One region of the Paenibacillus sp. p3-SID1389 genome, then DNA from elsewhere that is predicted to be linked to it. Evidence: riboswitches for the same ligand, from Rfam matches in the RefSeq annotation. Region 1 holds a riboswitch; the other holds the start of a gene.
What was found. Region 1 has a riboswitch for FMN ahead of M3G15_RS00850 (DMT family transporter). Riboswitches for the same ligand answer to the same signal wherever they lie in the genome.
Positions count from the first base shown of each region.

Region 1 (4,211 bases):
AACGAGGGCAAGCTGCCGATGCGGCGCATGTGGCCTGGTTGACTTCCGAGAAGAACGCCTACTGGAGCTGGAGCGACCAGATGATGGCCGGCGTGATCTGCGGCAGCCGGTATTATCCGCGCGGTGTAACAGCGATTTTGTGGCTGGACGAGAAATAAACCCGCCTGCAACATAAGAAAAACGTCTATCGACGTACATTCAAAGTAGACAGACCGCGTTTAGCGGAAGTTTTTCTTGCGATATCAGGATGCCGGTGCCCCGAAGTTTATACTTTCTGAAATCTTCAAAAGCCGGGCCCTAATGGGCCCGGCCTTTCGCTGTTATGCGCCAAACAAATCCCCCTCCCGCAGTCGAGGATGGACCTTCCCGGCGAATTCCCGCAGCAGCTCGTTTCCGATATGATGGCCAAAGGAGTCGTTAATCGTCTTACAGTGGTCGACATCGATCAAAATAAACGAGGCGGGAATCCCCTCCTTCCAGCATTGCCGCAATGTCTCCCGCGTATGGTGCATGAAGGCCCGCCGATTCTTTGGAAATCCAACATGAAACTTCCCACCGTCTCCCGACAAATGATCTTCATCCTTTTTTGATACTTTTTATTATCACATAACAAATTTCACCAAAGAGGGGTGTGGAGAATGAAAAAAAAGCGAGGATTTCCATCCTGTGGGACAGGAGGAAATCCCGCTTATTCATCGACTTGCTGGATTATTGGTTGGTATCTCCCTGACGGGAGATCAGGAATAACGTGCCCCAAATCAGCACGAATCCACATGCCTGGGCTACTGTAATCAACTGCTGGAACGCAATCCAGTTGATCAGAACGCCAACCATTGGGAAGCTCAGCTCCGCCAGGGTGGCGACCGACGCTTTGGTTGTTGTCAGCCCTTTATAATAGACGAGCAGGCTTAGCAGCCCCGGCAACAACGCTTGTCCAAGCATATTGAGGGAAAATGCGGCGATTTGCGAGGTGCCGGTCGGCAGGCTCCAGGCGGCCCCTTCATTCCAAGTGATAGCCAGCAGCAGCGGCAGTGCCAAAATAAACCGCAACGATGTCACCGTCTCATATTTCATCGTCCCTACCATCAACCGGCCCATCACCGTGGATCCGCCCCACAATGCGGCAGCGCCTAGCGACAACAGGCTGCCGATCTGCACAAAATCGCTCCAATGCCCAATCGGCATCGTAAACCCGAAGGTCAGCAAATACGTTCCAAGCAACGCGATAAGCAGATATCCGAAAAAGTGGCGCGGCAGCTTCTCTTTAAGCAGCAATCCGGCCAGCAGGATGGCAAACAGCGGCTGCATTTTTTGCAGCAGCAGGACTGCATTCAGGTCACCGCTTGACAAGGCCAACGTAAACAGAATCGTGGCGATGGCCGAACCGCCCCACGAAATAAATAGCAGCGCGCCCCCTTGACGCCAACCAAGCCCTTTAAGCTCGGTGCGGTTTTTCCATAAGACCGGTATGGCAAAAAGCGCGATAATCAGATGCTCAATCAATACGATTTGCGCCGAGGTCAGCGACTTCAGCAGGATCACCCGAAACAACGGGTCTACGCCCCACAATGCTGCACCCAACACGACAAGCCAGAAACCGCTGCGCGATTTGCGTGCTTGAGCCGTTCTGGGCGAGTGCTGAATCTGACCGGATGCGCCCGTAAGTGCCCCTGCATTCAATCCAGCAGAAATTTGGACACCACTGCTTACTTTGACTTTCTCCATGGTGTCTGTCCCCTTCTTGAATAGAGGGTCTACGTAGAAAACCCCCGCATCGACCTTTCTAAAGGCTTTGCGGGGGCTGACCAAATAAGCTTGGCAGGCGACCATGGCAGGTCCCTGATTCAAACTTCAGCTTCATTGATCTCCTCCCATCCGGACTTTACCGTCGGCCTTGGATTCTCACCAAGTCAGTCGCTTCGGGCCGTGAAGGCCATCTGCGAGTCGCGGGCTGCGGTTCCCTCTTGCCGAAACCTCACCGCCGGTCGGGAATTTCACCCTACCCCGAAGATCTCTATTCATTTAATTTTGGATTACTTAAGTTGTTTCTATCATAACGCAGGCTGTCAAGCGACTCTGTTGCAAAAATCACAAAGCCTGATCATGTCCCAACAATTCATCTTTATCCCCGCTTGACCACCTCGAAATTGTCTTCGAGCAGCAGCCAATTTTGCGGAAAACTTAAACCCAGCTTCCAATAACTCATCCCGCGCAGCCCCAGCTCCTTGATCAGGTTAAACTTGGCTTGGATCGAGCGGGCGTCCTCGAACCAGACTTCATGTTCCCTTCCTTCCGCATCCCAATAATGGAAGAACGGTGCCTGATCCCGCTCGCTGTATTGAATGGCGACTCCATGCCGCGCGGCAATTTGGATCGCCTGCTGCGGACTAATCGCCCGTGCGGTGCTTCCCGGCACAAATGGCAACGTCCAGTCGTACCCATATAAGTTTTGCCCCATCATGATTTTGGAGCCTGGCATTTCCGTCAGCGCATATTCAAGAACCCGGCGGACTGGACCAATAGGCGACACCGCCTGGGCCGGTCCACCGCTGTAGCCCCATTCATAGGTCATGATCACGACAAAATCGGCAATTTCACCGTGGGCCCGGTAATCATGTCCTTCATACCATTTGCCTTGCTGACCGGCACTGGTCTTGGGCGCCAAAGCCGTCGACATCAGCCAGCCCTGCTCCGCGAACCGCGCTTTGGCTTTACGCAAAAAAGCGTTGTATGCCTCCCGGTCTTCGGGCCGCAGAAACTCAAAATCAAAATGAATGTCGCGAAATCCGTATTTGTTTGCTGTCGTGACGATGTTGTCCAAAAAACGATCTTGAATCGGGATATCGTTGAGTAAGATCCGGCCAAGCTCGTCGCTGAACTGATCATTCTCCTGATTCGTGATCACCATCATCAGGACAACCCGGTTCGCCCGGGCAATTTCCGGAAATTGATTTAGCGGAGGCTCTCGAAGCGAGCCGTCCCGTTGCGCTAGGAAGCTAAACGGAGCCAGGTATGTCAGGTGCTGCGCTGCTTCCCGCGCACTTTCCTCCAGCGCCGGAGAAACCGTTCCGCCGCGCGGTTCTACATAAGCGTTAAATTCAGCGCTTCTTCGCGGCCGCGGCGGAATGTACAGCCGAAACCCGATCGAAAGGGGGCGCTCTACGCTAATGGCGTTAACGCGGGCTAACTCTTGATAACTTAATCCAAATCGCTGGGCGATCGACCATAAGCTGTCCCCAGGCCGAACCCAATAATAGCTGCCGACGATCGGGATGACCAAGGTTTGTCCAACCACGAGCTGTTCCGGATTCGGCAATTCATTGGCTTCAACGATATCCTCATAAGGTACGCCATAGGCTTGTGCGATACTATACGTCGTTTGGCCTGGCTGGACGATATGAACCTGCATCGACTCCCCTCCTCCATATGGATCATTCTAACATCATCCTATGAAGAGGGAAGTTTGACCTATTCCGATCAGCAAGGCGCCGTGTCGAGATTTCGTGTCAGGACACTGAATTAGAACGCCGGAATCGCAATCTCGTCGTAATTGTCCTCGAGAAACTTCTTGACCTCCGGACTGGAAATCGCCTTTGCCAGCTTCTGAATCGGCTCGGAATCACGGTTGTCCTCACGAGCCACCAAAGTGATTGCAAATGCCGATTCGACGGTTTCCGTCAGCAAGGCATCCTTCTTCGGCGTAAGTCCCAGCGGGCTGGCATAAGCCGGGGTCATCAGCACCAAATCGGCATCGTCCAGCATCCGGGCCAGCATGAGCAGGTCAACTTCCTCGAATTTATAGTTATGCTTGTTCTCTACGATATCCGCAAGAGTCCCGTTAATCCCTACGCCTTCCTTCAGCTTGATCACGCCGGCTTTGTCCAGCATGTCAAGGGAGCGTCCTCCGTTAGACGCGTCGTTTGCGATCACGATCGTTGCTCCGTCCGGGAGCTCTTCCATGGATTTATAACGTTTGGAGTAAGCGCCGTATACCGCATGATACACCGGCTGAACCGGAACGAGGTTGGCGTTTTTGTTTTTATTGTACTCCTCCATCCAAGGGACGTGCTGGAAGAAGTTCGCATCCACTTCCTTGTTCGCCAGCGCATCATTTGGCTGCACATTGTCGGACAAGATCACAACTTCCAGGTTGATGCCCTCTTCCTTCAGCTGCGGTTTGATCAGCTCCAGGATGTCCGTCATCGGCGGAA
Region 1 is NZ_JALXVO010000001.1:203,945-208,155, reverse strand. Features, by position in the region: gene M3G15_RS00860 (glycoside hydrolase family 52 protein) at 1-158, shown strand, start outside; gene M3G15_RS00855 (diguanylate cyclase) at 321-569, opposite strand; gene M3G15_RS00850 (DMT family transporter) at 709-1,725, opposite strand; FMN riboswitch at 1,860-2,016, opposite strand; gene M3G15_RS00845 (glycoside hydrolase family 18 protein) at 2,123-3,409, opposite strand; gene M3G15_RS00840 (MetQ/NlpA family ABC transporter substrate-binding protein) at 3,520-4,211, opposite strand, start outside.

Region 2 (4,211 bases), on a different contig from region 1:
CATTTTCATGGCAACAACAAGACGCCAGATGAATTGGAAATGGCGATTTCCGCCGGGATTGGCTGTTTCGTAGCGGACAACTTTACGGAGCTGCACATGCTGCAGGCGCTTGCCGCCGAGAAAGGCGTTACGGTCAATGTCCTGCTGCGCGTAACACCAGGGGTGGAAGCCCATACGCATGAATATATTTCAACCGGTCAGACGGACTCGAAGTTCGGGTTTGATATCGGCAACGGTTCGGCGTTGGAAGCCGTTGATTTGGCCAACCGCAGCCTGAATCTGCATTTGCTTGGCGTGCATTCGCATATCGGCTCGCAAATTTTTGAAGTGGAAGGGTTCCAGTTGGCGGTTGAGCGCGTCGCGGCTTTTGCTATGCAGGTGAAGGATCAGCTTGGTGTGATCTTCAAGGTGGTTAACCTGGGCGGCGGCTTTGGCATTCGTTATACGGAAGGCGACACACCGCTGAAGGTGTCCGATTATGTTGGAGCGATTACGGATGCAGTGAAACGGGAGTTCGCTGATTATCCGCAGCTTCCGGAAATCTGGGTTGAACCGGGCCGGAGCATCGTAGGTGATGCTGGCACGACGCTGTATACGGTAGGTACAAGCAAGGATATCCCTGGCGTACGTAAATACGTGGCCGTTGATGGCGGAATGACGGACAACCCACGTCCGGCGCTGTACGGGTCGAAATATGAGGCGATGCTGGCCAACCGCGCCAACGATGCCAATGAAGAGATCGTGTCGATTGCCGGTAAATGCTGCGAAAGCGGCGATATGTTGATTTGGGACGTAGAGCTGCCGAAGGTGAACAGCGGCGATCTGCTCGCCGTATCCTGCACCGGTGCGTACAACTACGCGATGGCCAGCAACTACAACCGGATCCGTCGTCCGGCGGTCGTGTTCGTGCAAGACGGCCGCAGCGATCTTGTCGTGAAGCGCGAGTCGTTGCAGGATCTGGTCGCATGTGACGTGATTCCAGAACGGATCGCGAAGCAGCCATCGCTGAAATAGGCAGGAGCGATTGAAGCAACAAGGCCTAAGAGGGAGCGTGTATTCGTTCCCTGTTTGGCCTTGTTTTGCTTGTACGCGGATTTTCTAGTAAACTGTAAGAGGTTTGTCCCAGACGTTCATATAGAAGGGTGTGTACATTGATATGAAAAAAGGTAAAATCGTTTTGGAAAAAGGCGGAGAAGTCGAAATTCAGTTCCTGCCCGAGGAAGCTCCTGGAACGGTCGCGAACTTTGAGAAGCTGGCCAACTCCGGATTTTATAACGGACTTACGTTTCATCGCGTGATTCCGGGTTTTGTCGCGCAAGGAGGTTGTCCGATCGGCAATGGTACGGGCGGTCCGGGCTATACGATCAAATGCGAAACAGATACCAACGTGACCAAGCATGAGCGCGGGGTATTGTCGATGGCCCATGCCGGCAAGGATACAGGCGGCAGCCAGTTCTTTATCGTCTATGAGCCGCAGCCGCATTTGAACGGAGTGCATACCGTTTTCGGTAAAGTGATTTCGGGTATGGAATACGTGGACCAAATTCGTCCTGGGGATAAAATGAAGGAAGTTACCGTTTGGGACGAAGCTTAATCAGCCAGTAAGTAAGAGGGCCCCGCAAATCCAAGTTGGTCTTGGCGGCGGAGCCCCTTTTCATTGAATTAAGATTTTCTTTGGTGAGCGGCTTCGTCTTTGATCTCTTCGCGTAAGCCTTCGATAGCGTGCAGTCGTTTCTCGTTCTTCTCCTCGATTTGCTTCTTCTCCTGAGGGGAGATTTCGTCAGCATGTTCGCTGAGGTAATCTTGTCCTTCACGGAAATTCTTAATCGTGTTTTGGATGCTCCGTTGCAGCTTTTCCACATTGTCGGAGCGATTATCCGGTTTTGCCACGTTCATTCCTCCTGAGAATTGAATTTGTCATACGATATCGTTCTTAAGGTTAGCTCTTTAGGCCGGTTTTTATGCACATCTGCAAGTACCCGCTAGGTGGAGGTTCGCTGGCGTTGTGACAGGTGTGCTTGATTTTTTGCAAAATTAGTGCTAACATTCGTCTTGCAGTCATGCAAATTTAATATTTGGCAATCCTTCGGGGCAGGGTGAAATTCCCTACCGACGGTGATGGCTCATTGGACGCTCGTTCGATGAAGCACAAGTCCGTGACCCGCAGCGCTTACGTAAGCATGCGGCTGAGCCGGTGAGATTCCGGGACCGACAGTATAGTCTGGATGGGAGAAGGAAAACGCGAGAGCACGTACGTTATTTTATTTGCGAAGGTGTTCATACCTAAAGAGCTTCAAACGATCAAGTTCTATTTTTCACATATATACGATGGTGAAGAGTCTTGACGTTGCCAAGCTTTCGTTTTGGTCCATTGTCGTCTTGTACGATCTCAGATCGTGTCGTGGCGACAGGGAGGAGACGAAGGTGCTCTTTTTGATATGCGTAAAACCACTCTCATTTCAACCCTGCCGGATTGCGGCAGGGTTGTTTTTGTATTCTTCGCTTCACGGATTGGTGTAAGGAGGACCGCGGATGAAGGTGATTGACGACGAATATTACATGGCTCTAGCGCTGGACATGGCGGAGCGCGCGCAGGGACAAACCGGGACCAATCCGGTCGTTGGTGCCGTTGTCGTGAAGGACGGGGCATTGGTTGGGCTGGGTACGCACTTGAAGCGGGGAACTCCGCATGCCGAGGTGCATGCCCTGAACATGGCCGGTTCCCAGGCAGAAGGCAGCACCGTTTATGTCACCTTGGAGCCCTGCAGCCATCACGGGTTAACGCCGCCTTGCGCAGAGCGCTTGATTCACGAGAAGGTGCAGCGCGTCGTAGTTGCCTGCGAAGATCCAAATCCGCTGGTCGCCGGCAAAGGCATTGAGCTGCTTCGCGCCGCCGGGATTGAGGTGGAAGTTGGTGTGCTGCGTGAACGGGCTTTGAAGCTGAATCGTCGCTTTATTAAGTTCATCACGACCGGCATGCCGTATGTGACGATCAAATCCGCCAGCACGCTGGATGGGAAGCTGGCGAGTCGGACGGGGGACAGCAAGTGGATCTCCAACGAGGGAGCAAGAGAAATCGTCCATACGATGCGGCATCGCCATCAGGCCATTATGGTAGGCGCCTCGACGATCCTCGCGGATGATCCGCAGCTGACTACCCGGTTATCCGTTCCGGGATTGTCGCCCATTCGCATCATCGCGGATTCGACGCTCCGCATTCCAGAGACGGCACAAGTCCTTCGGGATGGGCAAGCTCCCACATGGATTGTGACGACGGAACAGGCTGATCCAGACAAGGCAGCACGCCTCATCCACCTTGGGGCGGAAGTTCTCCGCTGCGGCAGCGGTCCGCAGGTTGATCTACGGAACGCGCTCGTTCAACTCGGACAGCGAGGGATTTCTTCTGTACTCGTAGAAGGAGGCGGACGTCTAAACGGTTCGCTATTGGAGCAGCAGCTGGTGGATGAGATCGTGCTTTTCCTTGCTCCCAAGCTGATCGGAGGAGCTGAAGCGCCCTCGAGCTTTAGCTTTGCCGGGTATGATCTAATGCGGGATGCGGTGACCTTGCGCGACATGGAAGTCGAACAAATCGGGGATAATGTGTGCATCCGGGGAGTACCGGTCTGGGCGCAGGTGAAGGAGGGAGATCACTAATGTTTACAGGACTTGTGGAAGAAATCGGCACGATGAAATCGATCAGCCGCAAAGGGGAAGCGATGATTCTGAACATTTCGGCGAAGGTTGTGACGGAAGGCATCAAGCTAGGTGACAGCATTTCGGTGAACGGAGTCTGCTTGACAGCCACCTCGTTTGACGCTTCCTCCTTTACGGTAGACGTGATGCCGCAGACGTTCCGCAACACGAATCTAAAGGATTTGAAACCAGGCAGCCGTGTGAATCTGGAGCGGGCCATGGCGGCGAATGGACGGTTCGGCGGACATATCGTACAGGGACATGTCGACGGAGTCGGCACCATTGTTGGAACGAGCCAGGATCAGAATGCGGTCGTGTTTGAAATTCGTCCAAGTAAGCCTTCCTTATTCAAATACATTATTCCTAAAGGCTCCATCGCTGTAGACGGGATCAGCTTAACGGTGGTCGAAGCGGAAGGCGGGACGTTTACGGTATCCATCATCCCGCATACGTTAGCCGAGACGGTGCTCGCCTTCAAGCGGGCGGGAGATACGGTGAATCTGGAATGCGATGTGCTT
Region 2 is NZ_JALXVO010000032.1:37,484-41,694, reverse strand. Features, by position in the region: gene lysA (diaminopimelate decarboxylase) at 1-1,014, shown strand, start outside; gene M3G15_RS13960 (peptidylprolyl isomerase) at 1,157-1,594, shown strand; gene tlp (small acid-soluble spore protein Tlp) at 1,663-1,890, opposite strand; FMN riboswitch at 2,079-2,241, shown strand; gene ribD (bifunctional diaminohydroxyphosphoribosylaminopyrimidine deaminase/5-amino-6-(5-phosphoribosylamino)uracil reductase RibD) at 2,533-3,654, shown strand; gene ribE (riboflavin synthase) at 3,654-4,211, shown strand, end outside.
Region 2: it holds a riboswitch for FMN, as region 1 does, so the genes downstream of both, ribD (bifunctional diaminohydroxyphosphoribosylaminopyrimidine deaminase/5-amino-6-(5-phosphoribosylamino)uracil reductase RibD) here and M3G15_RS00850 (DMT family transporter) in region 1, are expected to answer to the same signal.